Regions from separate parts of the Lactobacillus melliventris genome, predicted to be linked through region 3. Evidence: predicted binding sites of a transcription regulator. Region 3 holds the regulator's gene; each other region holds the start of a gene.
What was found. Region 3 encodes NrdR, which represses ribonucleotide reductase genes. Its sites were predicted from a motif close to ACACNATATATNGTGT; they were not measured.
Positions count from the first base shown of each region.

Region 1 (10,807 bases), on a different contig from region 3:
GTTGAAGGTCCAGTAACAGAAGACGTACCAGCTTCAGTTTTGCAACAACATCAAAATGTCACTCTTATTGTGGACCAGGCTGCAGCAAGTAAATTAAGTTCAACATACAATAAGTAATTAACTGATATTAAGCTAAAAAGGGCGGTGCATTAAAACACCGCTCTTTTTGTGCGCAATTTTGCGAACTGTTATTGTATACATATGGTGCATATTATTAGTCTGTTAAAATAATCAGTATTATTATTAAGATGAACCCTGAGAGGATGGTGATAAGTTGAAGAGGAGTAAAAAGTGGCTATTGGTATTAGGCATGTTATTACTATTACCTGTGCCTTGTTACTTAATATGGGAAACCAGTAGTTTTTGGCAAAAGTATTTAAAGATTAAATTACCTCATTTAGGTACTATTAACCCGATATTTGCCTGGTATTTAATTGGTATTAGTATAATTGTTTTTATAATACTAATTGTTAGTTTAATTGTCATCCTATTTTGGCCAGTCCAAAGAAACTTTAATTTAATTCATAAAAGTGATGGTCAAGTTAAGGTTACTTCCAAGGCCATTAATGGCTATGTAATGAATTCACTTGCCGATTTACCTTATTTAAATAATGCAAAGGTTAGTTCCAAGTTAACAAAACGCCGAATTAAAATTAAAATCGGCGGTGACTTGGGCCCTGGTGAAAACATTGCTGCCCTGCTTAACGACTATCTTGAAGAATTAAAAAAGAATCTGAAGCAATTGCTAGGAATTGAGCAAAAACCAAAAATTAACATCAAGTTTATCAATTATCACAAAGCAGATAAGCCTGAAAGGCGCGTTCAATAAAGGAGGTCAAAATGAAAGAAGAATATAAAAAATACCTCCCAGAAATAAGCGGTGCCGTAATTGGCGTGTTACTGGCATTTTGCTTTTTGATACTGGGATTTTTCAAAACTATTTTCGTCATCGTAATGTTAGTCTGCGGCTTTTTAGTTGGACATTACTGGCCGGTATTCAAAAAAATGTTGCAGAATAAATAATTTATATAAGGAGTATATACAATATGGTACAATCAAGTTCAAATCAAAGTAGTTCAAAGCCTGAAGTTAAAGGCGATTTAAAATATGATTCAAAGGTAATTCAAAAAATCGTGGGTATTGCCTTATCTGACATTAAAGGTCTTTTAACAGTTAACGGCGGCTTTTTCTCAAATATTGCCGATAAAATTGTTAATAGCGATGACGTCACTTCAGGCGTAAATGTTGAAGTAGGCAAAAAGCAGGTAGCCGTTGATATTGAGATCGTTGCAGAATATGGCGTAGACATTACCAAGCTATATGATCAAATTAAAGAAAAGATCCAAGAAAAAGTTAAAGAAATGACCGGTCTTGATACAGTTGAAGTCAATGTTACAGTAGTTGACATTAAAACTAAAGAGCAACACGAAAAAGATTCTGTCAGCTTACAGGACCGTATCACCGGTGCTGCTAATGACACTAAGGATAAAATCAGCGATCAAAAAGACAAAGCTCAAGATAAAGTTGAAGAAAAGAAAAAGGAATCTAAAGAATCTAGAGTTAAATAATAAGCATAATTTTTGATGTTAACCCTAAAATTTGGACACTTTTTTAGTTGATATCTAAGGACTAATTGCCGATATTCAATCGGAGTTAGTCCTTTTAGTTTGATTTTAATTTTATCTTGTTTAGATAATTTAGTCATAAAAATAGCCTCCAAATTTGTCCTAAATTTGGGGGTCATTTCATAACTCTACTACCTTTTATGAATTAATGAAATTAACCGTAATATTGATCCTGGTCTAAAGCAGTTTCATCGAAATTAACTATCATAAATTCATAGTTTGAAAAACACTCCATCCAATTGTTAAAATAGTCGTTCTCTTTTTTTAGCGACTTACTGCTTTCTTCTCCTTCTATTATAAAAGGCTTTGAACGTATATTAAAATTTGCATGTATTGCACCCAGCAAGTTCAATAAACACAAGAAATCTTTTGCTGAATCCACACTTACATGAAAAGATTTAAACGAGTTATTATTTTCGCCAAGATATCTTTTTGCTCTATTATACTCATCAGCAGATTCTGCCTTATAATTTTCAACGCTATTTACATTCTCTTCAATAATAGCTGTCGGAGCTTGATTTTTAAAAAGATCTAGTATCTTTCTTAATTTAAAAAATTGTTCATCATTCATTTTTATCATTCCATTTAAAAGGCGGTGCGTGGAAACATTATATCTCCTAGGAAGCCATCAATTTTGCCGCTTATTTCTGCAGAATATTAGGTAATAGCTACATTTGCATTTAAGAGTATCTTCATTGACTGTATCTGCATAAAACACTATGCCCATAATCTAAAAGACTAGAGTTTCACAGCTTATTTAATTGGTCAATAAAAGACTCAGCATTCTATTTTCCTAATTCAATTACTTGATCAAACTGCTTTTTAATTTCAGGTCGCAAGTGGTGGGAAATGTAGACTAGAGTGATATCGTTCAAATTGAGCAAGCTCTGTTCGATTTTTTGTCCGTCCTTTTCATCAATTGCGGAAGTAATTTCATCGGCCAAAATAACCTGCGGGTTACCCAGCAATTGCCGTGCCAGTGCAATTCGCTGCTTTTGCCCACCCGAAATATTGTTACCGGCGTGTTTTAAAACAGTGTCAAGCCCGCTGGCGCTGTCAGCGACAAATTTTTCCAAACCTGCACGTTTAATCGCAGTCTTCAGCTCTTCTTCAGTTGCCTCACGATCTAAAGTGATGTTATAACGCAGGCTGCCATCAAAAATATAGGCTGACTGGTCAATATAAGCGATCTGCTTATGTAGCGACCGCAGACTAAGCTCACGGTATTCATTGTTATCCCAGGTAAGTGATCCTTGGTAGCCGGTTAATAAACCACCAATTAATTTTACCAGGGTCGACTTACCGCAGCCTGACGGTCCAACAATAGCTACCCGTTCTCCTCGCTTAATGCTGCCGGCAACATTCGTTAAAATAGGTCTATCACTATTGGGGTAGCTGAACGAAAGATCGCTAAATGCAATTTGCTGGGTCAAAGGAGCAACATCCTTGTCCCCTGTTTTTTCCTGCGTATTAGCTAATTTATTATATTTGTCAAAAATAGGTTGAACTGCCCGAATTGAAGTTAGATCAATACTGATTTCTGTCAAGCTGCCAAAAACATTCCCGGACATTGAACCAACAATTAAAATAGCTCCAATTGGAATCTGATTGTGAAAGGCCAGGTATCCGGATTCAACAGTTAAAATAGTTTGAGCAGATATACTTATCAGATTAATCAATGAATTAGAGAATGACATTTCCGTAATGTAATTAACCCGAGCCTGTCCAGTCTTATCTGATGCCGCAAGAACTATTTTATTGAGCAATTTTTGCTGACCAAGCGTGAGCAGGTTGACAAAGCCCTCAAGAACATCGGTTATTTTTGACGTTAACACCTCATTTTGCTTGCTTTGTTTTTGCGATAATTCCTCCAACTTTTTCTTAAAAAGACGGGGAAATAAAATCATAATAACAGCAAAAACCAAAGTGGTTACAAATAAGAGTGGATGGTAAAAAAACAGGATGACACTGGCAATAATTCCTAGGAGTGCGCTGCTAAATGTTTGCTCTAAACTGAAAAAGCCATCTTGATTAATTTGGTTAATATCGTTAGTAAACCAGGAAACATAATCAGCTTCCGTGTGCTTGTTGAAATCTTCATACTCTTGGCGACCAATTATATGGGCTAATGCGTTCCTAATGGAATTATCGACGGCCTTGATGATTACAGCGGAATACCGTGAACTACAAAAAAAGAAAATCAGAAAAAAGCCCCAGCTAAGCAAGTTTAAACCTGTATCAACAATAAAGCCCTTTAAACTGTGCTGAGTCAAAGCAGTAAGTGCATTACCTTTAAAAATGCTGGCAGCAGTTTGTGCTAAATTCCGCCCAAAATAGAGGATGGCTAAAATTACATACATGCCTGAATTACGTTTAATGTAGGTCCAAAGCGAAAATTTTGTTATAGTATCGTCCATGATTTACTTCCTGTCTAAATCCCTATTTTTAGAGTTAATACTAAAATGATTTTGGTTTAATAGAATAATATGGTTTTTGCATTACTTCTTCAAAAGACTCTTAAATGGTACTTACAGCAGGAGTTGTACTATCTAAAGATAAAAATCTTTTCAAGATATCAGTTATGCCCTCTTACTTCCATCATTTACTAATAATTTTATAATTTACTTACTATCTTATATCTTTTTTAACATTAAAACAATTTCTTTTTAATTTTCATTCTTAGAATTTTCCCATAGCAGCAGTATATAAATATCAACTGCAACTTTTTCGAGCCTTAAAAAAATAATTCGTTCTATAATTGCAAAATCACTTATTATACTTAATGCAATCAAAACGAGCAATTATTGACTACTTTATTTATCACAGCATCGAAAGAATCAAAGTACAGAATAAAAGGGCTTAACACCGAATGATATCGGCATCAATCCTCAGTAAAATAATTAATTAAGATTTATCAGTCAGATTTTTTGGTTTCACGTGTAACATCTAATTTTGTAATAAATTATTTACTTGAATACTTAATTTTTTATTCTGTATTATACAAAATTACTTGACTTTTTGATTAAAATTTTAATTTACTTTTTGCTTGTATACCACTATATCTCGTATTAAACTAAATAAGAATCTATATATTGTATTTATGAAAGAACGTGATCCAAGTTATTGTTTTAAGTGGGCCAATTGGAGCCGGTAAATCCAGTTTAACTAGTATTTTAGCTGAGCACTTAGGTACACAAGCCTTTTATGAGGGAGTTGATAATAATCCTGTTCTTCCTTTATATTACCAAGACATGAAACGCTATACTTTTTTGCTTAATATCTATCTGCTTAACCATCGTTTAGCACAAATCAACCAGGCAATTCGTGAAAAAAATAGTGTATCAGACCGTTCAATTTATGAAGATGCACTCTTTTTCAAAATGAACGCGGACAGTAAAGTAGCTGACCCTACTGAATTTAAGATATACGACAGTTTACTCGAAAACATGATGGAAGATACCCCAGGTAATCCCAGCAAAAAGCCAGATTTACTAATTTACATTCATGTTTCCCTGGATACAATGCTTAAACGCATTAAAAAGCGGGGGCGTTCATTTGAGCAAATCAGTACCGATCCTAGTTTAAAAGACTATTACGCTAGGCTAATTAAGTACTATGAACCATGGTATGAGAAATATGATGCATCTCCTAAGATTAAGATCGACGGGGATAAATACGATTTTATCTGCGATGAAGATGCCAAAAAAGAAGTTTTAAATCAGATTGATGACAAATTGCACGCAATAGGCAATTTAGAATAGAGAAGGAACGTGATGACAGTTATTGTTTTAAGCGGGCCAATTGGAGCCGGTAAATCCAGTTTAACCAGTATATTAGCTAAGTATTTAGGAACCAAACCATTTTATGAAAGTGTCGATAACAATCCTGTATTGCCACTTTTTTATGCTGATCCTAAAAAATACGCATTCTTACTTCAGGTATTTTTCCTAAACACTCGTTTTCGTAGTATCAAGGATGCATTGACTGATGATAACAACGTTCTTGATCGTTCAATCTATGAAGACGCCCTTTTCTTTCAGATGAACGCAGATATTGGTCGGGCCACCAAAGAAGAAGTAGCTACCTATTACGAACTGCTTAATAATATGATGAGTGAGCTCAAACATATGCCTAAGAAAAATCCAGACTTGCTGGTTCATATTAAAGTTTCATACGATACCATGATTAAAAGAATTCAAAAACGTGGTCGACCTTATGAACAATTGAGCTATGATGCAACACTGGAAGATTATTATAAGCGGCTTTTACGCTACTATAAACCTTGGTATGAAAAGTATGACTACTCACCTAAAATGGAGATAGATGGTGACAAGCTAGACTTTATGACTGATAAGCAGGCTAGAGAAGTTGTACTTGATCAAATTGTTGCCAAATTAAAAGAAATGGGTAAATTACCCGAATCATGGAATAAGTCTACAAATATTCAAATAGATTAACAATAAATAAATTATGATCAAAAGGTCATTAGAACTATGTGCTAATGGCCTTTTTATGTTGCCTATTGCTATTTTAAAGTACTGTTTAATTTATAGTAAAAGCTCTAAAAGTGAGCTCTAGCAATTAGATAGCTGGATGACAATTTAAATATTTTGTTACTTACTCAAATAAAAAATCAGAAAACTATGTTATTATTGAATCATATATTTTTCACATATTTTTTTAATCAATTTATCCAGTTTTATTTGCTCGAGCAGGCTAATCATTTACCCGCCCTATTAAATTAACTTTATAAGAAGGAGAAAAATGAATTATATCCTTTCAATTATGCCCTCTCTCTTTGCAGGTGCAAAAATGACATTAATTTTATTCTTTTGGACTTTAATTACTGCTATTCCCTTAGGGATTATAGTTAGCTTAGGCTTACTGTCACATTTTAAGCCTCTACGATTAATTCTAAAATTTTATATCTGGATTATGCGGGGTACCCCACTCTTGTTACAATTAATTTTTATTTTTTATGGCTTACCCATAGTCGGAATAATTTTTCAACGCTACGATGCAGCGCTTTTTGCTTTTATCTTAAACTACACAGCTTATTTCGCAGAAATTTTCCGTGGAGGCTTTCAGTCAATTCCAATAGGACAATATGAAAGTGCACGGGTTTTGAGACTAAATTACTGGCAAACTTTGACACATATTATAATTCCGCAAGTTAGTAAAATTGTCATACCCTCAATCGGAAACGAAGTTATCAACCTGGTTAAGGATACTTCGCTTGTTTATGTCATCGGTCTAGGTGAACTTTTACGTGCCGGCAATGTTGCTACTGCCAGAGACGTAACACTGATTCCTTTAATGATAGTCGGGATAATCTATTTACTAATGACTGGTATAGCATCATTTTTGCTAAAGAAAATTGAACGCAATTTTGCAAAGTGGAAGTAAATTAAAGGAAACAATATGCTAGAACTTAAAAACATTACCAAAAAATTTGGCTCACGCACTATCTTAAACAAATTAAACCTCACTATTCCTGACCAACAGATTTTGGCCATTGTAGGACCTTCGGGAGCGGGAAAAACCACTTTATTGCGCTGCTTAAGTGGTTTGGAAAGAATTGATTCAGGTGAATTCTTATGGGATGGGCAAAAATTCGACCCGACTGCTCCTGATAGCAAAAGTCATATTATCGGAGTCGTTTTTCAAAGCTATGAGCTTTTTCCTAATTTAACTGTAATTGAAAACATTACTTTGGCACCAACCCTAGTTTTAAAAGAAACTGCAGAGCAGGCGCAAACTCACGCACAAAAGTTATTGCAACAACTGGATTTAACTGGTAAAGAGGATCTTTATCCCTATCAGCTTTCTGGAGGTCAGCAACAAAGAGTAGCTATTGTACGTGCGCTAGCAATGGAGCCTCATATCTTATGTTATGATGAGCCCACCTCTGCTTTGGACCCAGATTTAAGAACAAAAGTCGGAAAAATAATTTTAAAACTTAAAAATAATAACAAAATGACACAAATTATTGTGACTCATGACATGGAATTCGCCAGTCAAGTTGCTGATCAAGTATTTAGAGTTAAAGCATTAGATGATAAGAAGGTAATATAAGTGAAAACTAAGCGCCTCTTAATTCTTGCAATAACGCTCGTCTGTTCTATCTTCTTTGTTTCTGGCTGCAGTGGTGTGTCAATTAATAGAAAAGCTAACGAAGTTGATAATTGGTCCCATATCAAGCAGCGTGGGTATGTTACAGTTGGTGTAGATGATACTTTTGTGCCCATGGATTTTAGGCAAAAAAATGGTCAGTTAATTGGTTATGACGTTGATCTAGCTAAAGCAGTATTTAAGCAATATGGCATCAATGTCAGCTTTCAAACTATTGACTGGTCTATGAATACTACAGAGCTTAAAAACGGCACAATCGATCTGATATGGAATGGTTTTAGCAAGAATCCAGAACGTAAGGCCAAAGTTAATTTTAGTAAAACTTATCTGTATACTTCACAAGTATTAGTAAGCCTCAAGAAGAATAAAATTAATACTATTGCTGCAATGAAAAATAAGACTTTAGGAGTTCAAACCGGCTCTTCTGGCTATAACGATGTAATGAAATACCCTAAAGTTTTTAAAAACCATATTAAAAATCATGATCCTATTCTCTATGATTCCTTTACCAATGCTTTTATAGATTTAACTGCTAGCAGGATTGACGGCCTTTTAATCGACAGTTCTTATGCAGACTATTACATTTCTAAGCAAAAGCATCCGGAAAATTTTACCGAAATCGATAGTCCCTTCCCTAAAGAAGAATTTGGTGTCGGTTTGAGAAAAAGTGACGTAACCATGAAGCGCAAAATCAATCAAGCACTAGAAAAACTAGCACGAAACGGTACTCTCACAAGAATTAATCACAAATGGTTCGGTAATCAAGCACGATCTCCCTTGCTTGAAACGAACTAAGCTCTATTAATTTATTTTGTCAAGGACTGCTGCTATGCCATCATGATTGTTGTCTAAAGTAGTTGTAAATTTTCTCTTTAGGTCCTCCGGTGCATTCCCCATTACTACAGGGTGACCCACTGATTGCAGCATTTTTTCATCATTATAATTGTCGCCAAATGCCCAGCATTCTTTTAAGTCTGCGCCCAAGGCCTGAGCTATTACTTTTACACCCTGACCCTTAGAAACGCCCTTAACAACAACTTCCAATAAATTTGCAGCAGATTTTACGATGTAAAATTCAGGATAAAGTTGCTGCAAGTCTTTTTGCGTAGCATCTAATAAATCGGGCGTGCCCATCAGCAAAATTTTATGAACATTTTCAAGTTGGCTGATTTCAGCAATTGAACTTGGTTGCGCCCTGAATTTAACTATTTTTTCCTCGTTCTTAACTAATTCATCATTATTACCTGGGAAATAATACCAGTTGTTACCGCTGTAGACATTCCAAACCACACCATTATTTTTATGTTCAATATAGGTGCATATTTCTGCAGCTTTTGCAGAAGGCATGGAACGTGAATCAAGCGTGTGACCCATTTCATCCAAAACCAAAGCTCCATTATATGCAACCATTGGACATGCTTTAGTAATTTCACCGACAACTGACATAATTGCCTTGGGCATGCGGGCAGAAACTGGCACAAAAACATTACCCTTAATAATTTGCTTCCGAATAGCCATTTTAGTTTTAGGTGTAACTTCTTGTTTTGAGTTAATTAAAGTACCATCTATATCTGAAAAAATTAAATTTCCCATTTTTTCTCCTATCGAGTTTCATAAATTAATACAGTTTTACCCTCATTTTACCGATTAAAGTATTAACAGGTCAATTTGTTCATAAATGTAACTATTAATAAATTATGCTTATTTTGCCTAATTATAGCTAGTATTATTCGTGTTTGCATTATTTTAAATGAATGGTAAACTAGAATAGTCGTTAGTTTGATTTAAAACACGAACAATATATTTGGGAGAGGTTAGATGAATTTTATAAAGAGTTATTTTCAACTCGATAAATACAAAACCAATGTTAAAATTGAATTTCTTGCTGGGTTAACAACTTTTATCAGCATGTCATACATTTTATTTGTTAACCCAAGTGTCTTGGGAGCCAGTGGCATGGATAAAGGGGCAGTTTTTACAGCCACTGCTTTAGCCAGTGCTTTAGGTACTGCTATTATGGGGATCGTTGCCAACTATCCTATTGGAGAAGCTCCTGCCCTTGGTATTAATGCGTTTTTTGCTTATACCGTTTGTGTAGGTATGCATGTTTCATGGGAAACAGCCTTAGCCGCTGTCTTTGTGGCCTCTATTATCTTCATTTTAATTACTATGTTTAAGTTAAGGGAAAAGATTATCAATGCTATCCCTGCTGACTTAAAATTCGCTATTTCTTCCGGAATCGGCCTGTTCATCGCATTTTTGGGAATGCAAGATGGTGGTTTAATTGTAGCAAACAAATCAACACTGGTCGGCTTGGGTTCACTTCATGATCCGGCTGTCTGGATTACCATTTTCGGCCTTATTGTTACTGTTGTTTTAATGATTTTAAATGTACCGGGAGCTATTTTTATTGGTATGATCCTGGCAGCTATTTTTGGTGTAGTTACAGGACAAATCCCTTTACCAACTAAAATAGTTTCAGTAGCACCAAGTATTGCCCCATCATTTGGCCAAGCGATTTTCCATGTTAAAGATATTAATACTCTGCAAATGTGGGTAGTTGTACTTACCTTCCTCTTAGTAACTTTCTTTGACACTGCCGGTACTTTAATTGGCTTAGCCCAACAAGCCGGCTTTATGAAAGACAACAAAATGCCCCGTGTAGGTAAAGCTCTGGCGTCAGACTCAACTGCTATGATGGTTGGCTCCGTTTTAGGAACTTCACCAGTCGGTGCTTTTGTTGAATCAAGTGCCGGTATTGCTGTTGGCGGCCGGACTGGTTTAACTGCTGTCTTTGTGGCTATTTTCTTCTTAATATCAATGATATTCAGTCCCCTGTTAGGCTTGTTTACCACACATGTTACAGCGCCAGCATTAATTATTGTTGGTGTTCTGATGGCACAAAACACAGCACATATTCAATGGGACAAGATGGAAATTGCAGTTCCTGCTTTTCTAATTTTAATTGGTATGCCTTTAACCTATTCAATATCCGATGGTTTGGCTTTAGGGTTAATAACCTACCCTATATGCATGGTTGCTGCCAAGAG
Region 1 is NZ_JBHTMT010000002.1:76,669-87,475, reverse strand. Features, by position in the region: gene ACFQ32_RS03140 (glucosamine-6-phosphate deaminase) at 1-117, shown strand, start outside; gene amaP (alkaline shock response membrane anchor protein AmaP) at 275-829, shown strand; gene ACFQ32_RS03130 (DUF2273 domain-containing protein) at 841-1,023, shown strand; gene ACFQ32_RS03125 (Asp23/Gls24 family envelope stress response protein) at 1,038-1,568, shown strand; gene ACFQ32_RS03120 (hypothetical protein) at 1,780-2,196, opposite strand; gene ACFQ32_RS03115 (ABC transporter ATP-binding protein) at 2,411-4,042, opposite strand; gene ACFQ32_RS03110 (deoxynucleoside kinase) at 4,736-5,386, shown strand; gene ACFQ32_RS03105 (deoxynucleoside kinase) at 5,399-6,082, shown strand; gene ACFQ32_RS03100 (amino acid ABC transporter permease) at 6,390-7,031, shown strand; gene ACFQ32_RS03095 (amino acid ABC transporter ATP-binding protein) at 7,047-7,700, shown strand; gene ACFQ32_RS03090 (amino acid ABC transporter substrate-binding protein) at 7,701-8,552, shown strand; gene ACFQ32_RS03085 (Cof-type HAD-IIB family hydrolase) at 8,559-9,350, opposite strand; gene ACFQ32_RS03080 (NCS2 family permease) at 9,576-10,807, shown strand, end outside.
Region 1: the regulator NrdR is predicted to act here: its motif matches at 4,679-4,694, upstream of ACFQ32_RS03110 (deoxynucleoside kinase).

Region 2 (10,807 bases), on a different contig from region 3:
CTGATCTGGATCGTTTGCTAACTTACCTGCTCCATGCAAACCATCAAGTTTAGCCATATCTTCTTCAGATATAGTAAAGTCAAAGACTTGTAAGTTGGATTCAAGACGCTCGCGGTGAACCGATTTTGGTAATGGAACAAAGCCATGTTGCAACGACCAGCGTAACAGGACTTGTGCTGGACTTTTATCATAGTGTTGGGCTACAGAAACTACTGTTTCGTTGGCAAATAAATCTCCTCTGCCTAGTGGTGAGTAAGCTTCACTGAGAATACCCAGCTCTTTGTTATAAGCTGTTACGTCTTCCTCCATATCACTAGGATTCAAGTAAATTTGATTTACAGCCGGACGAATTTTGGCAGTTTTCAGTAGTTCAGCCAAATGCTTGCGTCTAAAATTAGAGACCCCAATTGCACGAATTTTTCCTGCCTGCACTGCCTCTTCCATTGCCTGCCAGCTCTCCGCATTTAATTCAGCCCAGTGATCACGTACAGGAGCCGGATTAGGCCAATGGATTAGATACAAATCAAGATAATCCAAGTCTAACTTAGTCAAGCTTTCGTCAATGGCAGCTTTAGTTTTTTGATAGCCGTGGTGGTCGTTCCACAACTTAGTGGTCACAAACAAATCATGTCTGTTCACTCCACTTACTTTGATCCCCCGACCAATACTTTCTTCGTTACCATATGCGGCAGCAGTATCAATTAGCCGGTAGCCCAGATCTAGTGCATTCTCAACGGTTTTTTGAGCAACTTCACCGTCAGGAGTTTGCCAGGTTCCCAGTCCGATAACCGGTATTTTGACGCCATTATTTAGTTCATAAGTATCATTTAAAGAATGAATTTTGCTAGTCATAATTTTTCACCTCTCCCATCATTATACCGGATTGAACTATACTTCTACAGTAAAAGATAGCAGTTATTGCGGTTGTTTTTGGAAGTCGCTTTTAAGTAAAGCTACAAATTCAGGATAGGTAGTTACTTCGTATAACGGATGCAAGTTCATCGTATTTTTCCGTTTCCGGTGGTTATACCAAATACTGTCAAAGCCATATTTTTCTGCACCTAGTATGTCTGACTGCAAACCGTCACCAAAGAAAACTGTTTGTTCCGGGCCGATTTTAGTATGAGCAAAAAAGTAATCAAAGATACGGGTATCAGGTTTAGCAAATCCTGCTTCTTCTGATGTCACAATCAACGAAAAATAATTAGCGATTCCGGCTAATTGTAGCCGATGTCTTTGCATATATGCTTCGCCATTGCTTAAAATAGTCAATGCATAATTTTGTTTTTTGGCATAGCGTAAAGTATCAACTACACCCGGAAGCAGTTTGTGAGCTTCACTAAAATAAGAGCGGTATTCGTTCATTACTGCTAAGCCGTCAATTTCAATCCCGAATTTAGCCTGAATAAAATTGGCAAAAGCTATTTTACTCAGCTGCTCATAGTCGATCTTGCCCTGCTCAAGCTCACGCCACAGACCTTGATTATATGCATGATAGTCCCGCTGCAGCTCATCAGTTAACGGCCATTGGTGCGCTTTAAAAAGACTCTGCAGAGCAAAACTTTCTGTAGCAGCAAAGTCAATTAAAGTATCATCAACATCAAAAATTATTTGTTTATAACGCAAGCATGTTCTTCCTCTCCAACTATTCCTCAGAATATAACACGTATTCACTAAAAATTAGTGTGGAGATTCATTATAACAATATTTCACAGATAAAGAACAAAATTAACTATTTTTAAATTTTGGGTTACATTGCTACTGTAATTTCACAAAATCAGCTATAATATCCTTTAATTTTAGCAAAAGGGGTGATTGGGCATGTTTACACTATTATTGGTTTTGTTTCTCATTTGGCTTTTTATCAAAATGGGTCTTGGCTTTTTTAAAATTCTATTTTTCCTTCTGACCTGTGCTCTGACCTTCTTTTTCTTTGTTCAATTACTGATTCCGGTAGCTGTTTTTCTGGGAGTCATTTTTCTCATATTTACCCTAGTTAGACGCTAGTTTATCCCCAAAATTAAACATATATTCAAGCATAATAAGTGTCATTTATAACTTATTATGCTTTTTTATATCTGCGAATGCTATATGATTTTTTATTAACCTCGATAACTTACTCGCACATCACGTTATGACTTTTTCTTGTGTCCCAAAGCAAATCTTTCTCTCACAAGTACAAGATATTGTGGTATAGTTCTATTGAACACCATAGATAATGTGTCTGTGGAACAATAATCAATTTTAAGGAGTGACTTTGAATATGAAAAATACGAGCATAACGTTGGATCAGGGTTACATTGATCAAGTGAAACAAAATGTCACCCCCCATTGGGGAGAACTAGGCTGGGTTACTTATAAACGGACCTATGCCAGGTGGCTTCCTGAAAAAAATCGTTCCGAAAATTGGGACGAAACGGTTAAACGCGTAATTGAGGGCAACATTAACCTTGATCCTCGACTCAAAGGCACTCCTTCAAAAGAAGTAGTCGCTGAACTAACAAACGAAGCCAAGGATTTATTTAAACTAGTTTACGGTTTAGGAGCAACACCTTCTGGACGTAATTTGTGGGTTTCCGGCACCGACTACCAAAAGCGCAATGGTGACTCGTTAAATAATTGCTGGTTTATTGCTATTCGGCCGCAAAAATACGGTGATAGCCATATAGTTCCCGACTATTTAGGTCAAACGCAAGAAGCAGTTTCAATGCCTTTTTCATTTCTTTTTGACGAATCAATGAAAGGTGGCGGCGTTGGCTTTTCTGTTGTCCAAGACAATATTAAAAAGATTCCTACAGTTGATAATAAAATTGATTTAACGGTTGTAATTGATAAAAAGAGTGCTTCATACGCTGATTCAGTTAAACTTGGTGCAACGGATAAAGATGAGTGGGCCAAGCAAAGCAAGGACAAATCAGATTACGTTTATTACAATTTGCCTGATACTCGTGAAGGTTGGGTTTTAGCTAATGCCCGTTTAATCGACATGCACTTCAATCAAACTAATCCCGAGAATAAGACCAAGCTGGTACTTGACATCAGCAGAATTCGTCCTTACGGAGCTAAAATTCACGGCTTTGGCGGTACCGCTTCTGGTCCTATGCCCTTAGTGGAAATGTTTTTCGATATTAACAACATTATTAACAACCGGGCTGACGGCAACTTAACTTCTGTTGATTGTACAGATATCTGCAACCTGATTGGTAAAACAGTCGTTGCTGGTAATGTAAGAAGGTCAGCGGAACTAGCTTTAGGTACAAGCACCGACCAAAACTTTATCACTATGAAACAAGATAAAGACAAACTTTACCACCACCGTTGGGCCTCAAACAACAGTGTAGCCATTGATTCTAACTTTGATGAATATGAACCAATCGCAAACGGTATTAGAGAAAATGGTGAACCGGGAATAGTTAACCTGGATCTATCTCGTAATTATGGCCGGATCATTGACGGTTATCAAAAAGATATTGACGGTGATGTTGAAGGTACTAACCCTTGTGGAGAAATTTCCTTGGGTAATGGTGAACCATGCAACCTGTTTGAAGTATTCCCGTATATTGCCGAACAAGAAAACTGGGATTTAAAAGATGTTTTCAGATTGGCAACTCGCTTTGCTAAACGAGTAACCTTTAGTGACTACGACTGGGAAATATCCCGCAACATCATTTCCAAGAACAGGAGAATTGGTGTTTCAATGTCAGGCATTCAGGACTGGCTCTTAAATGATTTAGGTCACCGCGTTGTTACCGGCTTTGAAGACAGCGTTGATGAAGAAACCGGTGAAAAAATCAAGAAGCCAATTTACGATCCTCAAGGAATTAAAATGGTCACTTCCGCTTACCAAGCTGTCGTTGATGCTGATAAAGAATACAGCAAGACCTTAAATTGCAACGAGTCGATTAAACATACTACTGTTAAGCCTTCAGGTACTGTCGCCAAATTAGCTGGAGCTTCTGAAGGGATGCACTTCCACTATGCTGGCTATCTCATTCAACGGATTCGCTTCCAAGCTTCAGATCCACTGCTTAAAGCGCTCGATGCCTGTGGTTACTACTCAGAACCAGATATCTACTCACCAAACACAACTTGTGTTGAATTTCCATTGCGTGCAGCTCACGCCGACAGCAAGAACTTTGCCTCAGCTGGCACGGTTTCAATTGAAGAACAGTTTGCAACACAAGCATTCCTGCAAACTTACTGGTCAGATAACGCAGTCAGTTGTACGGTTACCTTCCAAAGCGATGAAGGGGACAAGATTACACCACTGTTTAAACAATACCGGCATGTGATTAAGTCAACTTCTTTATTGCCATATTATGGTGGCTCACTGAAACAAGCGCCAAAAGAACCTATTGACAAAGAAAAATATGAAGAAAGAAAAGCTGAGATCACCGGTGATGTTGCTCAAGTATTTGCCGAGCAAAACGATGATCAAAAAGATTTGGAGTTAGTCGATCAAACCGACTGTGAATCTGGTGCATGTCCTGTTAAATAAATTAAGTAGGCGAAATTTTAGTCATGAAAAAAAGTAAATTACCAGTAATTGCCAGCGTTGCCGCTATTTTTGCCTTTAGCCTATCTGGTTGTCAGAACAACCAGACAAAGCCAAAACCTAAGACAAATAATAATATTGCCGTTAGCTATGTTTTAGCTGCTAAAAATGATACTGAAAAAAAGACAGTTAAAGTGCCGCAAAAATCTACTGTAATGACCGGTTTGAAAAAGGCGTGGAAAGTTGACAGTAATAAAGGCTTTATCACGGCAATTGACGGTAAAAAGCAAAATGCTAAAAAGAAAATTTACTGGACTTACACTATCAATGGCAAATACGCTACCAAGGGTGCTAACCAGCAAAAAGTCGCAAATAAAGACAAAGTTAAGTTTACTTTAGCCAAAATGAAGTAAAACTATTGGCCGTGCAAGTGACTAAGTACGAACTATTTTAGTGCTTGCACAAAAATATTAATAGATTGGGAGTTTATATATGAAAAGAAGCAAATTATCAGTTTTGACCGGAATAGCCACCATTTTTACCTTTACCTTTGCAGGCTATGAAACAACTCAAAATGTCCAACAGGTTGATGCCAGCAGTAAGATCAAAGTTACTTACACTCTAAAAGTACATAATAAGACCTACAAGAAGAAGACTATTAAATTGCCAAAGCATTCAACTGTAATGCGTGGTTTAAAAAAATGCTGGAAAATAAAGAGTGACCATGGACTTATTACTTCAATAGCTGGTAAGAGCCAAAATCCAAGTAAAAAAATCTATTGGACTTACAAAATAAATGGTAAGTTCGCTCAAAAAGGTGCCGCAATCCAAAAATTGGCAAATAAAGATAAGGTTAAGTTTACTTTAGCAAAAGTTAATTTCTAATTTGTTATGGCACGTAATTCAACTAAGAAATTAGCATTACTAGCGATTTTAACAGCCATGTGCGTAGCGCTGAGAATTTTTAAAATAATTCCTGTGCCTAATGTCCAGCCGGTAACCGATATTTTAATGATTGTAACGTTGAATATCGGCTTCGGCTTTGGCTTTGCCTTAGCTCTTTTAACCATGGTGGTCTCCAACATTTACTTAGGCTTTGGCATTTGGACTGTGGCGCAAGTTTTAGCCTTTGGCGGCTGCGTCTTAACCGTTGCTTTGCTGGATAAATTCACGCCATTGAAAAAGCATTTTACTTTGCAACTGATTCTCGCCGTTTTTCTCGGTTGGGAATATGGCTGTTTTGTCGACTTTGGTATGTCTATTTTCGGCGGCTTTAACGCATTCTTGGCCTACTGGGCTGGTAGTTTAGTCTTTGATACCTACCACGCCATTGGTAATTTGGTATTCTACCCGATTCTCTACAAGCCACTGAATATTGCGCTTGATCATTACAAACGGAGGCTTTTATGACGATTAAAATTTATACTAAGGTAGGCGATCAAGGCTTTACCAAACAGGTTACCGGTAAAATGGTTCCTAAATATGACCTGCAAATTGTTGCTGTCGGTGATATTGATGAACTTGATTCATACCTCGGTGTCGTAATTGCCAATTTGTCTGCTAAATGCCAAGAATTGCATGATCCTATCCAAAACTTACAGCGGGACTTATATGAACTAGAAAGCGATATTGTTGTCAAAAGGCACGAAGAGATTACACCTGAAACAGTAACCAAGCTAGAAAAGGAAATCGACGAACTTAATAAGAAAATACCCCAAACAACCCATTTCATTTTGCCTGGCGGTTCGGTTACGGCAACTCATTTACATTATGCTCGGACAGTTGCCAGACGCGCTGAACGTTCCATGGTTAAATTAAACGCCGAAGAGCAAAAGTTAGCTCCTGCTTGTTTAAAGTATATCAACCGCTTATCAGATTACCTTTTCATTCTAGCGCGCTATGCCAACGTACTGGATGGCGTTCCTGAAGTCAAAAGTAAAATCAAATAAGTTTATTAGCATTTAAAAAAGTGAAGTAGTTCCAACCAAGAATTACTCCACTTTTTCTTTATCTTAAATTAGTATTTTACTGCCACCAGAGTTTAATTAAACCTTGTGTGCCCAAATCACCTAAGTGCTTTTCATCAACAAGTATCTCATATAACTTCTTAGCTTCTGCAGTAGCCGGCAAGTCAATTTTCATTTCTTTTGCTGTCTCTAAAGCAATGCGCAAGTCTTTCAAAAAATGCTTACTGAAAAAGCCTGGAGTATAATCACCCTTTAAGACGCGCGGACCGTAGTTACTTAAACTCCAGTTAGCAGCACTACCAGCACCAACAGTTTTAAGGACGGCTTCAAGATCAAGGCCGGCCTTTTTGGCATAAACCAGCATTTCTGTCATGCCAGTCATAGTGCCTGCAATCATGATCTGGTTAGCCATTTTAGTATTCTGTCCCGCACCAGCTGGTCCAAAATAGTGAACTTGCTTACCGAAATCCTTAAAAATAGGTTCCAAGTTTTGGTATGCGGACTCATCACCGCCAACCATGATGGTCAGTGTACCGTTTTTTGCTCCGAGGTCACCGCCTGAAACGGGAGCATCAAGGACTTTTGCACCCTGCTTTTCACCCGCAGCAAATATTTTTTGCGCTAAAGCCGGCTTGGAAGTGGTCATGTCTACCAGATTTTTACCCTTAACTTCAGCTTGTAAAATACCGTTATCGCCGAAATAAACTTGCTCAACATCAGTTGGAAAACCAACAATCGTGAAAATGGTATCAGTTTGTTCAACTACAGCTTTAGGATTTTCGCACCAAGTAGCACCTTTTGCAACCAGATTATCGGTCTTACTCTTTGTCCTGTTATAGACCCACAGTTTGTGACCAGCTTTTAATAAGTTAAGGCAAATTGCGTTACCCATTACGCCAGTGCCAATAAAACCTATTTTCATCATCAACATCTCCCTTATTAAAACGTTTTCTAAACAATTTAATCATACCACTAACTTATCTTTAATAAGCAGGTATTTAGATTTTGATTAATAAATAGTTCTGCCTGTCCACCATATTCCAGCATCCCTAATAAAGTAAAATTCTTGATGGCCCACTTGCACTTAGATATGCACTCTGATTTATGCACAAAATGATATTTGATTATATTTTCCAATAATACTAATACAGTTTGATAAAAAAAAGTTTAGGCCTCATTTTAATGCTTTAGCAGCTTTAACAAAATGCCGCGCTTCCTTATAAGCCTGTTGTTCAATGCAGATCATTAAGAGATTGTAAATTACTCTTAATAATTCTTCTTGCTGGCGCAGCCTTGAAGCGCCCTTTAATTTTTTAACTATTTTTTACCTATTAGCAAATTGCTTTTCAAATCATAAATCAGGATTAAATCAATTATAAACGCACCTGTAATTATAGTTTAAACGGTGCCATATCATTTTTAACTAAAAAATTAGGTTACTATTTGACTTAACCTTAACTTTAAGTACTACAATTTTGATAATTATAAAATTTATCCTGCTGAACATAGCAATTTATATAAATGTCAGCTCGTTACCACAATAAAGTATTTTATAATTATAATTAATAAATATGAAACAAATTAGTGCAGGGAGGCACTTTTATATGAACAAACATGAAGATTTCTTATTAAACCAAATTGCCGGACCCCAGGATCTTAAAAAATTAAGCATCCCTGAAATGGAAAAATTAGCCCAGGAAATCAGAACATTAATCTTAGAAAAAGATGCGGCTGAAGGAGGGCATCTTGGTCCCGACTTAGGAATTGTGGAGGCCACAATTGCCTACCATTATGTCTTTAATGCACCCGAAGACAAAATTATTTGGGACGTTTCGCACCAAACATATCCCCATAAAATGTTAACTGGACGGGCACAGGCCTGGCTTGATCCCGACCACTATGAAGATGTCACTCCGTATTCTAATCCGGACGAAAGTCCTTATGATTACTATTCAATCGGCCATACTTCAACCTCTATTGCGCTAGCAACAGGTATGGCTAAGGCCCGCGATTTAATGGGCAAGCATGAAAACATCATGGCTTTAATTGGTGATGGTTCGATGACTGGCGGTTTGGCTTTTGAAGGCTTAAACAATGCTGCAATTGAAAAACATAACTTGGTAGTTGTAATTAATGATAATCAATGGTCAATTGATGAAAATGTTGGCGGCTTAGTGACTGCTCTAAAGAAATTACGTGATTCAAACGGCCAGACTGCCGAAAATCCGTTTACAGCTATGGGCTTTGATTACCGCTATGTCGCAGACGGTAATAACCTGACTGATATGATTGCCGCTTTTAAAGCAGTTAAAGACGTTGACCACCCAATTTTATTACACATTAATACGCTTAAGGGCAAGGGCTATGAGCCCGCAGTTTCTGATGAAGAGGCTCACCACTGGGTATCACCGTTTAATTTACAAAATGATCAACCACTTGCTCCAAAAAGTCAGGAGCCTACCCCTAATTCAGTGGCGCTTGACGTGATTAAGGATGAGATTAAAGCAGGAAAAAGCGTCATGGCGATAGATGCAGCCATTCCGGGTGTCTTTGACCTGGAAGAGTTCAAAAAAGAATTTCCCGATCATTACACGGACGTGGGTATTGCTGAACAAGAGTCTGTTGCTTTTGCCACGGGGTTTGCCAAAGAAGGTGGCATTCCGGTTCTAATGGAAAATTCTACTTTCTTACAGCGTGCTTTTGACCAACTTTCTCACGATACGGCTGCCAACGACCTGCCAGTTGTAATGCTAGTAGCTGGCGGGCGAATTTCTAACCAATCAAAAACGCACTTGGGAATCTTTGACCAAGTAATGGTTTCTAACTTACCTAATTGGATTTATCTTGCTCCTACTACACTAGAAGAAGAAAAAGCAATGATTAAGTGGGCCATTAAACAAAGAAAACACCCCGTTGCTATTAAAATGCCGGCTAATGTGCCAGATGCAGACGAACAAACTGTAGCAACCAACTACTCAGAAATTAAATATCGGGTTAAACCAGGTAAAGATGTAGCAGTTTTGGCACTAGGAGATTTTTATCAATTAGGTAAAGACGTGGCACATAAGTTAGGAGCTACCCTAGTCAATCCACTCTCTGCCAATATTTTAGATAAACAAGCACTGGACCGGTTAGCAGACAATCATCAAGTAATTGTTACGCTTGAGGATAATTCGTTAGATGGTGGCTTCGGGCAAAAAGTGGCTTCTTATCTGGGCAAAGAAAAAGTTAAGGTGCTCAATTACGGCCAAAAGCGCGTTTATACCGATCAAACTCCAGTTAAAGAAATTTACCAGCAAAATCATTTAACTACTGCTCAAATTGTGGCGGATGTACAGCAGCTTTTATAATTGCAAACTATGGCTGCAAGGAGTTTTAATAATGACTAAAAAACATAAAACTATCATAGCAGGCACATTGCTATTAGTGTTATTGCTACTTGCGGTTTACATCTTCAAAAACAACTACCAGAAAGAAAATGGTGCCAGCATTCGCATCGCTACGCCGACACTTTTTGTACACGGCTGGGGCAGCAGTTACCACGCTGAAGAAAGTATGGTGGCTTATGCCCAAAAAAGTCATGCTACTAATTCTGTCATACGCGCTGATGTTAGTCCTGCCGGTAAAGTTACTTTACTAGGGACAATTAAAAAACGGGCCAAGAACCCGATAGTTGAAGTCAACCTCCAAAATAACAAGAGCATTTTTGCCGGATTAAGTAATCAAACTTCTGCCATGAACAAAAGCAGCAATTATATTAAAGATGTAATCACTACACTGCAAAAAAGATACCGTTTTAACCGCATTAATTTAGTAGGTCACTCTATGGGTAATTTACAGATTGCTTACTACCTACGCAATAATGCCACTAATGCGCACATGCCTCACTTAAATAAACAGGTTTCGATTGCTGGTCATTATAATGGCTATGTTGGAGAACAAGGAGCACCAAATAAAACCGTCTTAAACCGGGCTGGCAAACCCAGACAGATGAGCACGGGGTACCGCACACTTTTAAATTTAAGAAAAAAATTTCCTCAAAAAGCTGCAGTTTTAAATATCTATGGTGATATGGGGTCTGGCAGTGATGGTGATGTCACCGTTAACTCTGCCCGTTCTTACCGTTACTTAGTCAGTAAACGCGCCCGTTCATATCAAGAAAAAGAAATCAGAGGTCCTCGCGCCCAACATAGTAAATTACATGAAAACACACAAGTTGACCGTTTGCTAGTTAACTTTCTCTGGTAATTAGCTTACTGTATTTTACCTTGATCGTATAAACTTATTTTGTTTTTTAACCGCGCAATGGTAACTTGAATATTTTGATCTTGCTTTTCTAGCCTAT
Region 2 is NZ_JBHTMT010000009.1:8,240-19,046, forward strand. Features, by position in the region: gene ACFQ32_RS09275 (aldo/keto reductase) at 1-852, opposite strand, end outside; gene ACFQ32_RS09280 (YjjG family noncanonical pyrimidine nucleotidase) at 916-1,626, opposite strand; gene nrdJ (ribonucleoside-triphosphate reductase, adenosylcobalamin-dependent) at 2,264-4,498, shown strand; gene ACFQ32_RS09290 (DUF4430 domain-containing protein) at 4,522-4,908, shown strand; gene ACFQ32_RS09295 (DUF4430 domain-containing protein) at 4,988-5,380, shown strand; gene ACFQ32_RS09300 (ECF transporter S component) at 5,387-5,905, shown strand; gene ACFQ32_RS09305 (cob(I)yrinic acid a,c-diamide adenosyltransferase) at 5,902-6,444, shown strand; gene ACFQ32_RS09310 (NAD(P)-dependent oxidoreductase) at 6,521-7,384, opposite strand; gene ACFQ32_RS09315 (1-deoxy-D-xylulose-5-phosphate synthase) at 8,067-9,812, shown strand; gene ACFQ32_RS09320 (alpha/beta hydrolase) at 9,844-10,710, shown strand; gene ACFQ32_RS09325 (MerR family transcriptional regulator) at 10,716-10,807, opposite strand, start outside.
Region 2: the regulator NrdR is predicted to act here: its motif matches at 2,177-2,192, upstream of nrdJ (ribonucleoside-triphosphate reductase, adenosylcobalamin-dependent).

Region 3 (10,807 bases):
GTTGAAATACTTTTTAAATCTACTTGACCGAATAGGCATGGAAAAAATAGACAAAGTGATTAATGAAAATGATGCAATTAAAGCAAGAGATTTATTGTTAGATTTTATAAAAAAATAACTATTTTAATTAAAAATTGTTTTTTTGGAGGCGAAAAATGGATTACAGAGAAACTGCACGAGGTATTTTGGATGCCGTTGGCGGACCAAGTAATATTTCTAATATGACACATTGTGCAACCAGGTTACGATTGAATTTAAAAAATGAAAATATTGATGATGCCAAAGTGAAGGCAGTAGATGGTGTAATTAATGTTTCAAAGGGTGGTGGACAATATCAGGTATTAATTGGTCTTGAAGTACCTAAAGTTTTTGATGAATTTGAAAAGCTTGTCAATGGTAGTACTGATAATGAAGTTAGTACGCAAATCAAACCTCATGGGTTTAAAGGATATGTCAATGCCTTATTTGCGGCAATTGCCGGTATTTTTTCACCACTGCTTCCAGCCCTTGCAGGTTCGGGAATTTTATATGGCTTACTTTTGTTTTGTAGCCAAATAGGATGGATCAGTCAGAAAAGTGGTACTTTTGTCATCTTGACTGCTGCTTCAAAAGCCGTATTTTATTTTTTGCCAATTCTGTTAGCTTTTTCGGCTGCGCGAAGATTTAAAGTCAGCCCTTACATTGCTGCATTAATTGCCGGCGCACTTTTATATCCAGATTTCATTCAATTAATGGGTACCCACGGCAACGGTGCAATGACTTCATTTTTGGGTATTCCAGTAGTTTTAATGAATTACAATTCAACAGTAGTTCCAATTCTAATTTCTATTTGGGCTTATTCATATTTGTATAAGTGGTTAGATAAACACGTCAGTAAAGATTTGGAGCTTGTGGTTGTGCCACTTGTTTGTCTTTTAGTTATGGTGCCTCTGACTGTAATTGTTATTGGTCCACTCGGTGTATATGGTGGTCAATTTGTTGCAGATGTAGTTAATTGGTTAATTAAAAATGTTCCACTGCTTGCTGGAGTAATTGTTGGTGGTGGATGGAGTTTCCTTGTATCTTTTGGAATTCACTGGGCTGTAAATCCAATAATGATTAATAACATTGCTACACAAGGCTTTGATTTTATTTGTCCATTAACCTTTGCTTGCAATTTTGGTGTTATTGGAGCTGCTATAGGAGTTTGGCTTAAAACGCGAAATAAAGAGCTAAAGAGCTTTTCTTTAACTGGAGTAATAACAATTTGCCTTTCTGCAATAATAGAACCAACACTATTTGGTTTACTGGTAAAAAACCGAAAAATATGGGCAGCACAAATGATTGCTGGTGCCGTTGGCGGAGCTTATCTAGGACTAACAAAGGTATTTACAAACGCATTCGTTTTTGGTTCGGTAACAACTTTTCCGGCTTTTGTAGCTAAAAATAGCAATAACTTCTTAAATGCGATGATAGGATTGGGGATTTCTGTAATTGTCGGAATCATTCTTGGTTTTATTGTTACCAAAAAAGATGAGCGTCTTGCTTAAAATAAAGTTAGATGGGGTATAATTAAGGAAGCAACACACTTATGCATATAAGGAGAAGAGAATAAATTGCTTCCGATAGAAAGACAAAATCAAATCTTAAAAATTTTAGAAAACAAAAATTTGAGCAAACTGGATGAACTTCATAAACAAATACCCAATGTATCTATTTCAACATTAAGAAGAGATATAAAAACTTTAGAAGATGAAGGAAAAATTGAATATTTATTTGGCGGAGCTGTTAGGCTAAGTGACGGCTCCGGAGAAGTCGAATTCACTAAAAAGGAACATAAGTACCAAAAAGAGAAAAAACAAATTGCTGTTTTAGCTGCCCAAGAGATTCATGATAGCAATGCAATATATGTAGATTCAGGTACAACATGTACTCTCCTGCTTGATAAAATAAAAAATAAGCGAATCACAATTTATACTACGAATACACAAGTATGCCATATTGTTGGTAATTTTAAGGCTGAAATAGTTTTAATAGGTGGCAATTATAACGGAGTCACTTCTTCACTTACTGGTGCATTAACCAACGATTTACTATCCAGGCTCCATTTTGATAAAGCGTTTTTTGGCATGAATGGTGTTGATATTAATAATGGATACACAACACCACAATTTGATGAAGCAATAAAGAAGCAGCTGATCGCAAAAAGAACTTCACAATCTTTTATATTAGCTGATTCAAGCAAGTTTGGCCTATCTTCAAATGTTCAGGCTTTAGAATTAAAAGACGCAATCCTAATTTCTAATGAAAATGACCCTCAAATTGCTAAAGAAACAAAGATTATTTGTCCGTAACTAAAACATAAAACTTAATTAAAATTATATTTAGTAGAAACATCAAACCCAATAGGAGTTTGATGTTTTTGTTTAAAGAAGGTTCTAAAAATCATATACAAAAGTGAAATAAGCAAAATCGGAAGTGATAATCTTAAGAGAGAAACCAAATATAACTAATTTGTTAAAAAATCGGTATTATGCAAGATGAATGGAAAAACTGTTAAAATGGTAGTTGAATAAAGAAACTTGGTTTAAATTTAAGGAGATCAAATGGCTGATAAAAAATTACTTTTAATTGATGGTAATTCAGTTGCCTTTCGTGCTTTCTATGCACTATACCGCCAACTTGAAAATTTTAGAAATCCTGAAGGATTGCACACAAATGCCATTTATACATTTAAAAATATGCTTGATGTCGTGCTGAATGACGTTGAACCTGACCATGTTTTGGTTGCTTTTGATGCAGGTAAAACTACTTTTAGAAATAAGATGTATGCTGACTACAAAGGTGGCAGACAAAAGACCCCATCAGAATTATCTGAACAGCTGCCGTACATTCAGGAACTTTTGCATGATTTGGGCTTGTCTACATATGAGCTTGATAACTATGAAGCTGATGACATTATTGGTACTTTTGTAAGTATTGGAGAAAAAGAGGGCTTTAAAGTCACGGTTGTTACGGGCGACAAGGACTTGACGCAGCTGGCATCTCCTCAAACCACTGTTATGGTTACTAAATCAGGGGTTTTAAACTTGGAAGCTTATACCCCTGAACACATGAAAGAAGTTAATGGTGTTACTCCAACTGAATTCATTGATATGAAAGCATTAATGGGTGATAATTCTGATAATTATCCTGGTGTTACTAAAATAGGACCCAAAAAAGCTTCGCAACTTATCCAGGAATATGGCTCAATAGAAAATTTATATGATCATATAGATGATATGAAGCCTTCTAAAATGAAGGAAAACCTGATTAATGATAAAGATAAGGCTCTACTGGGTAAAAAGCTGGCGACAATTGATCGTAATACCCCGTTAACCATTGGGATTGATGATGTAAAAAGGCGTGCAGTCGATTATCAAAAATTGCGCAGATTCTATGAAAAAATGAACTTTCGCAAGTTTTTAAGCCAGTTAGACCCTGAAAGTGCTGCTGGGCAAAAAGACCAACCAGTAAAAGATAATAAAGCAGTTGCTTTTACAGCGCTTGAAGAAAATGACATTAATAATTTTGCAGTTAAAGCTGGCCAAACTATTACTTTTTACTTAGGAATGTTGGGTGCCAATTATCATTTAGCGCAATTTGTTGGCTTTGCCATTAAGATAGATAAGCAAATATATGTGAGTCGCAATGTTGACCTGTTAAAAAAGCCGCAACTTAAGAATATTCTGGAAAATAAGCAAATTGCCAAAAATGTCTTTGATTTAAAACGAACTACAGTTGGTTTGAACCGATTGGGTATTCACGCTCGCTCTATTGATTATGATATGCTACTTGCTTCATATTTAATCAATAACGAAAATAATTCTGACGACATGGGTGAAATTTGTCGCATGTACGGTGATAATTCGGTTAAAAGCGATTATGATGTTTATGGCAAAGGTAAAAGCGTCCATATTCCAGAGGACGATCAGGTGTTGTTCAACCATTTGGCTGGCAAAATTGAAGCAATCGCAAACTTAAAAGATACTCTGCTGGCTAAACTAAAAGAACATGAGCAAGACGATCTTTTTGCCAATATTGAAATCCCTGTAGCCCGTGTTCTGTCTGTCATGGAAATAAACGGTATCAAAGTCCAAGCTGATACCTTAACGCAGCTCCAAGATGAATTTGCGGTTGACCTTAAGAAAATGGAAAAGCAAATTTATGATGAAGCCGGTGAAGAATTTAATATTAATTCACCTAAACAACTAGGTCATATTTTGTTTGAAAAAATGGGCTTAAAGCCTGTTAAAAAGACTAAAACCGGTTATTCGACTTCAGTTGATGTTTTGAATCAGTTAAAAGATGAAAACCCAATTATTGATCAAATTTTGACTTACCGGCAAATTGCTAAAATCCAGTCAACTTACGTCAATGGCTTACTGGATGTTATCCAAAAAGACGGTCGGGTTCATACCAGGTATTTACAAACATTGACTGCTACTGGTCGTTTGTCCTCAGTTGATCCTAACTTACAAAACATTCCTACCAGAACGGAAGAAGGAAAGCAAATTAGAAAAGCCTTTGTGCCAAGTGAACCAGATGGCTACATTTTCTCTTGTGACTATTCTCAAATTGAATTACGAGTCTTAGCACAGGTTTCCGGTGACGAACAAATGCAGGAAGCTTTCAGAACGGGTTATGACATCCACGCTCATACGGCTATGAAAATTTTTCATCTGAAATCAACTTCTGACGTTACGCCGTTAATGCGTCGCAGAGCAAAAGCGGTAAACTTCGGTATTGTCTATGGTATTTCTGATTATGGCTTATCTAAAAATCTCAATATCAGTCGCAAACAAGCTAAGGAATTTATTGATAATTACTTTGAACAATATCCGCAAATTAAGGATTATATGGATAAGGCAGTTCAAGTTGCCCGTGAAAAAGGCTATGCCGAAACAATTATGCACAGAAGGCGCTATTTACCTGATATTCATGCCAAGAATTATAATGTGCGGTCATTTGCGGAAAGAACTGCGATTAACTCACCAATTCAAGGTTCAGCTGCAGATATTATCAAGATTGCGATGATTAATATGCAGAAAAAATTGGATGAGATGCATCTTAAAACTAAGATGGTGGTTCAAGTTCATGATGAATTGATTTTTGATGTACCAAAAGATGAATTAGAAACAATTAAAAAGATTGTGCCAGAAGTTATGCAGTCTGCTGTGAGACTTGATATTCCTCTTGTAGCTGATTCTGGTTATGGTCACAATTGGTTTGATGCTAAGTAAGGAGTAATTTTAATGCCCGAAATGCCAGAAGTTGAAACTGTCAGGCGGACACTACTTCCCTTGATTAAGGGAAAAACGATTAAAGAAGTAACTGTTTGGTATCCTAAAATAATAACTGGTGATGCAAAAGAATTTAAAAAGCAGTTAGCTGGTAAAAGAATAGAAACAATTGATCGTTATGCTAAGTATTTGCTTATTCGTCTTAGTGGTCATTTAACTGTGGTATCGCATTTACGCATGGAAGGTAAATATCGTTTAGTCAAAGTAAATACCAAAAAAGATAAACATGATCATGTGCAAATTGTTTTTAACGATAATTCTGCTTTGCGTTACAATGATGTGCGTAAGTTCGGGCGCATGCAGTTGATTACAACGGGCACAGAGAAAGAAAGTACCGGTATTGGCAAATTAGGCGCTGAACCAAATTCACAGGCGTTTACAGTTTCATACTTGCAAAAAGGCCTAGCTCGTAAAAAGAAAAATATCAAAAATACCTTGCTTGATCAGTCAGTTGTGGCCGGTCTTGGTAACATTTACGTAGATGAAGTTTTGTGGGAAACAAAAATTCACCCATTAAGTATGGCTAATAGTATCCCAGCAAAAAAAGTAGCAGAACTGCATGATAATATTAATTCGTTGATAGAATTGGCCATAGCAGAAAGGGGCACTACTGTTCATACATATCTTGATGCTAATGGCAAGACCGGCGGTTTTCAAAAAATGTTGCAGGTCTATGGTCATAAAGGCGAACCTTGTGAACGTTGCGGAACCCCTCTTGAAAAAATTAAAGTAAACGGCCGGGGCACTACTTTTTGCCCTAAATGTCAGGTGATTTATAAATGACAACTATTTTGGGCTTAACTGGTGGAATAGCCAGCGGCAAAAGCACAGCAGATATCTTTTTTAAAGAAAAGCACATACCCGTGATAGACTGTGACCAAATAGCTCATGATATTTTAAATGTTGGTAATAAAGGTTATGAATTGGTTAGAAAACAGTTTGGTCTCCAAATAATTAATGAAGATCAATCAATCAACCGATCAGTTTTAGGCCAAATGGTTTTTAATGACGCAAAGCAGCTTGACATTCTTAATAAAATTACCCATCCGTTGATTTTTAAAGAAATACAAGCTAAAATTGCGCTAAACAAGGTTGCTAAAAAGCCTTTAATTATTGTAGATGCACCAGTTTTGTTTGAAGCAAATGGTCAAAAATATTGTGACTGCACTTTATTAATTGCAATACCTGAATCTTTGCAGTTAAAGCGGCTGATGTTAAGGGATCATTTAAGTAAAGATGCTGCTTTGAAACGTATTCGCAGTCAGATGTCCTTGTCTCAGAAAGAAAAACTAGCTGACTTTGTAATTAATAATGTTGGTACAAAGCAAGATCTGAAATATCAACTTGAGCAGTTGCTTCTTAAAATAAAAGAGGAGTATTAATATGGAATGTCCTAATTGTCATAAAAATGCATCAAAAGTAATAGATTCTCGCCCCAGTGATGAAAATCGTGCAATCAGACGACGGCGTGAGTGTGAAAACTGTGGCTTTCGTTTTACTACGTTTGAAAGAGTCGAGACGACACCACTACTGGTAATCAAAAATGATGGCACTCGTGAACCTTTTAACCGGAAAAAAATTTTACACGGCGTCATGGCTGCGGGACAAAAGCGTCCTATATCTAGTTCGCAATTTGAAGAATTAGTTGATCATGTAGAAAACAAAGTACGTCAGCAAGGAGTTAGTGAGATTTCTTCCAAAAAGATTGGTCAATTAGTAATGGATGAACTGGCTAAAATTGATGATGTCGCTTATATTCGTTTTGCCTCTATTTATCGTGAATTCAAAGATATGTCCAGCTTCATGAAAACCATGGAAGATATGATTGCGAAAAGGGAGAAAGGTAATTAATTATGTTTGAGACAAATGATCCCAAACAACCATTTTTCATTGCTAACACGGTGGATATTTTTCCGAAGGATTTACGGGTTTTAATCAAATTATACCAGCCGCTCATAGGATCTCTGGCGCTGGCAGTTTATTTAAGCTTAAATGAAGACTATAATCCGCAAGCGATGCTCTCTGATGCCAAAGGTCTCTATTTTTTGCAGGAGCAAGCCGACTGCGATATCAAAAAATTATTTCCCGCGTTGCATAAACTTGAAGCTGTCGGTTTAATTGAAAGCCATTTGCTTGCTAACCAAATTATGGGTCAGGTTTTATGTTTTAAACTTAAAAGTGTTCCTTCCAGCAGTGAGTTTTTTACCACCGCACTTTTAGCAAGTTTATTAAAAGAAAAAGTGGGTGTTACAGCCTTTAATAAATTGAGCCATGAGTTTGCTAGAGAAACTAAGCAAAGTCAAAGCAGCATCAGTGGAATTAAGGAAGCACCTAACGTATCTGCATCCTTTATGGAAGTTTTTCATTTACCTGACCAAGAAGCAATTGATCCTTCTATTGATGTGAAAAAAGCTGCTAAAGAAAACAGTTCTGTTTCTAAAGCTTTTGCTACCGTCAATGATCAAGAGCATATTGACTGGGATTTTATGAAGCAGCAATTTGAAATTTATCAAATCGCGGGCAGCGAAATTGATCAGAATGAAGATGCTATTCGAGCTGTTATGCGCATGTACGGACTTTCCGAGCAAGAATTTGTTGATGAAGCAATACCTTGCTTACATGGTGATTATCATTTGAATATGCGTCAAATTAAGCAATCTATCGCTAACAGTATTCATGGAACTGATACGCGCCGGCATTTGCCAAAAAAAGAAGAACTAACAGACAAGCTTGTCAATAATAGTCACTTAAATGAAGATGAACAGCAGCTATTGCAGAAAGCTCAATCTGATACTCCAGCCCAGTTTTTGTATCATTTAAAAACTGAACGGAATGATTTTGTTGATGCCAGTGAATATCAAGTGCTTGATAATTTATATAACGATAAGGGAATACCGGCAGAATTGCTTAACGTTTTGACTTATGCTTGTTTAAAAAGTGGTCCTAATATCTCTTTTCGCCTGGCAAATAAAATACTTCATGATTGGCTGCAACACGGGGTAAAGACTGCAAGTCAAGCTTTGGAATACATGGACAAGAGAAAAAGGGCACAAAAGCAAAGAAGCAATCGGTATCATGCTTATACTGCCAGAAAAACGGTTGAAAAGGGCACTGACTGGAACAAGCAAAAGCCAAAGGTAAAATCGGATGTTTCCAGTGCAGAATTAAAAGAATTTTTCAAGAATTTTGAAGATCAAAACGGCATGAAGTAGGTGAAATAAAATGCAACCCATCAAAAAACTTATGGTTAAAGGACAAACAGCTAAAGCAGATGAGGAAAGTACAGCTAAAATTAAGCAAAAAGTATTGGCTGAACCCAAAGTGCAACAATTTATCAGCCAGCACCAAGAGCAGCTTAACGACAGCATAATTGATAAAAGTCTGCCCAGCCTGTTTGAATTTTATCTTAGCCAACATAAAAAAGATCCGGTAACTCAAGGATACTATCCTGATTTAATCATGAATAAAAATGCCATTAGTCTCAAGTTTGTTCCTGAGGACAGTAAGCTGATTCATGATAGGGAAATTAGTATCAAGAAACACTTGCGCTTAATTAATTTACCTGAGGGATTGCATGATATTCGTTTGAGTCAAATTGAATTGACTCCCGCAAGAAAAGAAGTAATGGCAGCTATTCAAAAGTTTTTATATCATTATGCGCGAGATATTCATCAAAAGGGCTTATATTTATCAGGTAATTTTGGTATTGGTAAAACCTATATATTGGCGGGACTGGCAAATCAGGTTGCTGCTATGAACAAATATGTTGTTTTTTTGCATGTTCCTACTTTCATTGCCAGTCTGGCAAGTCATTTTAATGATAATAGTTTGCAAGATGAAGTTCAAAAAATTGCAAATTGCGATTTGTTAATACTTGATGATATTGGTGCGGAAAATTTGAGTCAGTGGTCACGCGATGAAGTTTTAGCGGTAATTTTACAAGCAAGAATGGATAATGTTTTGCCAACCTTCTTTTCGTCCAATTTTGCTATGAATGACTTAGAAGATCATTTTAAAGAGACCAAAAATGCCATTGAACCAGTAAAAGCTGCCAGATTAATGGAAAGAATACATTCTCTAGCCACTGAAATTGTAATTTCTGGGCACAACCGGCGGCATTAGTGACTAAAAAGTCTAGTTTGAATTTTTTTAATGAAAATATACTTGCATTAAAAAATTATTGGGTTATAATTAACTGCAATGAATGAACATGTTGTAATACGATTCAGAGAGAGAAGCATTATTCTGGAAGCTTCCATTAGTGTTACAACCCACTCATTCGTACCTGAAATTAAAAAATGGGTTGGATCCGTTATAATCTTGAACGAGATAGTCTGGAGTCCAGACTAAATTTTGGGTGGAACCACGTTAATTAACGTCCCAGTGCTTAACTGCACTGGGATTTTTTTATTTATTTGATTTTGGAGGAAAAAATGAGTTTTGCAATTACTTTGCCGGATGGTTCTAAAAAGGAATATGAAGATGCAATATCAGTTTCTGCTTTAGCACATGACATAGGTACATCCTTAGGTAAGGCTGCTATTGGAGCAAAAGTAAACGGTCAAGTTGTTTCTTTGGACTACGAATTAAATAAAGATGCCGAAGTTGCAATTATTACAGACAGGGATGAAGCAGGCTTAAATATTTTACGGGCTACGGTAGCTTTTGTATTTGAAGCAGTTGCTAAAAAAGCTTATCCTGAGATTCATTTTGGTGAGCATGCGGCGAATGAAGATGGATTTTTGGTTGATACTGACAAGGAAAACCAGATTAAAGTTAACGAACTTCCGGAATTAGAGAAAGCAATTAAAAAGGTTATTAAAGCTGGAAATAAAATTGCATCTTCTTCCATGTCAAAAGCGGAATTATCTGAAATTTTTAAAGATGATCCGTATAAGAGTGAATTGCTAAAAGCAGAAAAAGATGACCAAATTCATGTATACAAGCTGGGAGACTTCATCGACTTTGGCTTCGATGCGTTACTGCCTAATACAGGAAAGATTAAGCAGTTTAAATTATTATCTGTTGCTGGTGCTTATTGGAAGGGCCAATCTTCTAACCCAATGCTTCAAAGAATTTCCGGTACAGCCTTCTTTAAAAAAGCTGACTTAGATGCCGATATTAAGCGTCGTGAAGAAATTAAAGAACGCGATCACAGAACAATTGGCCGAGATCTTGATTTATTCTTTGTAGATCCCAAAGTTGGAGCTGGTTTACCTTACTGGATGCCAAAAGGTGCCACGATTCGCCGAGTAGTTGAACGTTACATCATTGATAAAGAGGTCGCTGACGGTTACCAACACGTTTATACCCCAGTGCTTATGAACGTTGACGCTTATAAAACATCAGGCCACTGGGCACACTATCGTGATGACATGTTTCCACCGATGGATATGGGTGACGGGGAAATGCTTGAATTGCGACCAATGAATTGTCCGTCCCACATTCAAATCTATAAGCATCATATTCGTTCATACCGCGAGTTA
Region 3 is NZ_JBHTMT010000001.1:57,565-68,371, forward strand. Features, by position in the region: gene ACFQ32_RS00290 (sugar phosphate isomerase/epimerase family protein) at 1-118, shown strand, start outside; gene ACFQ32_RS00295 (PTS transporter subunit EIIC) at 156-1,529, shown strand; gene ACFQ32_RS00300 (DeoR/GlpR family DNA-binding transcription regulator) at 1,596-2,333, shown strand; gene polA (DNA polymerase I) at 2,586-5,261, shown strand; gene mutM (DNA-formamidopyrimidine glycosylase) at 5,274-6,104, shown strand; gene coaE (dephospho-CoA kinase) at 6,101-6,703, shown strand; gene nrdR (transcriptional regulator NrdR) at 6,705-7,172, shown strand; gene ACFQ32_RS00325 (DnaD domain protein) at 7,175-8,533, shown strand; gene dnaI (primosomal protein DnaI) at 8,544-9,443, shown strand; gene thrS (threonine--tRNA ligase) at 9,755-10,807, shown strand, end outside.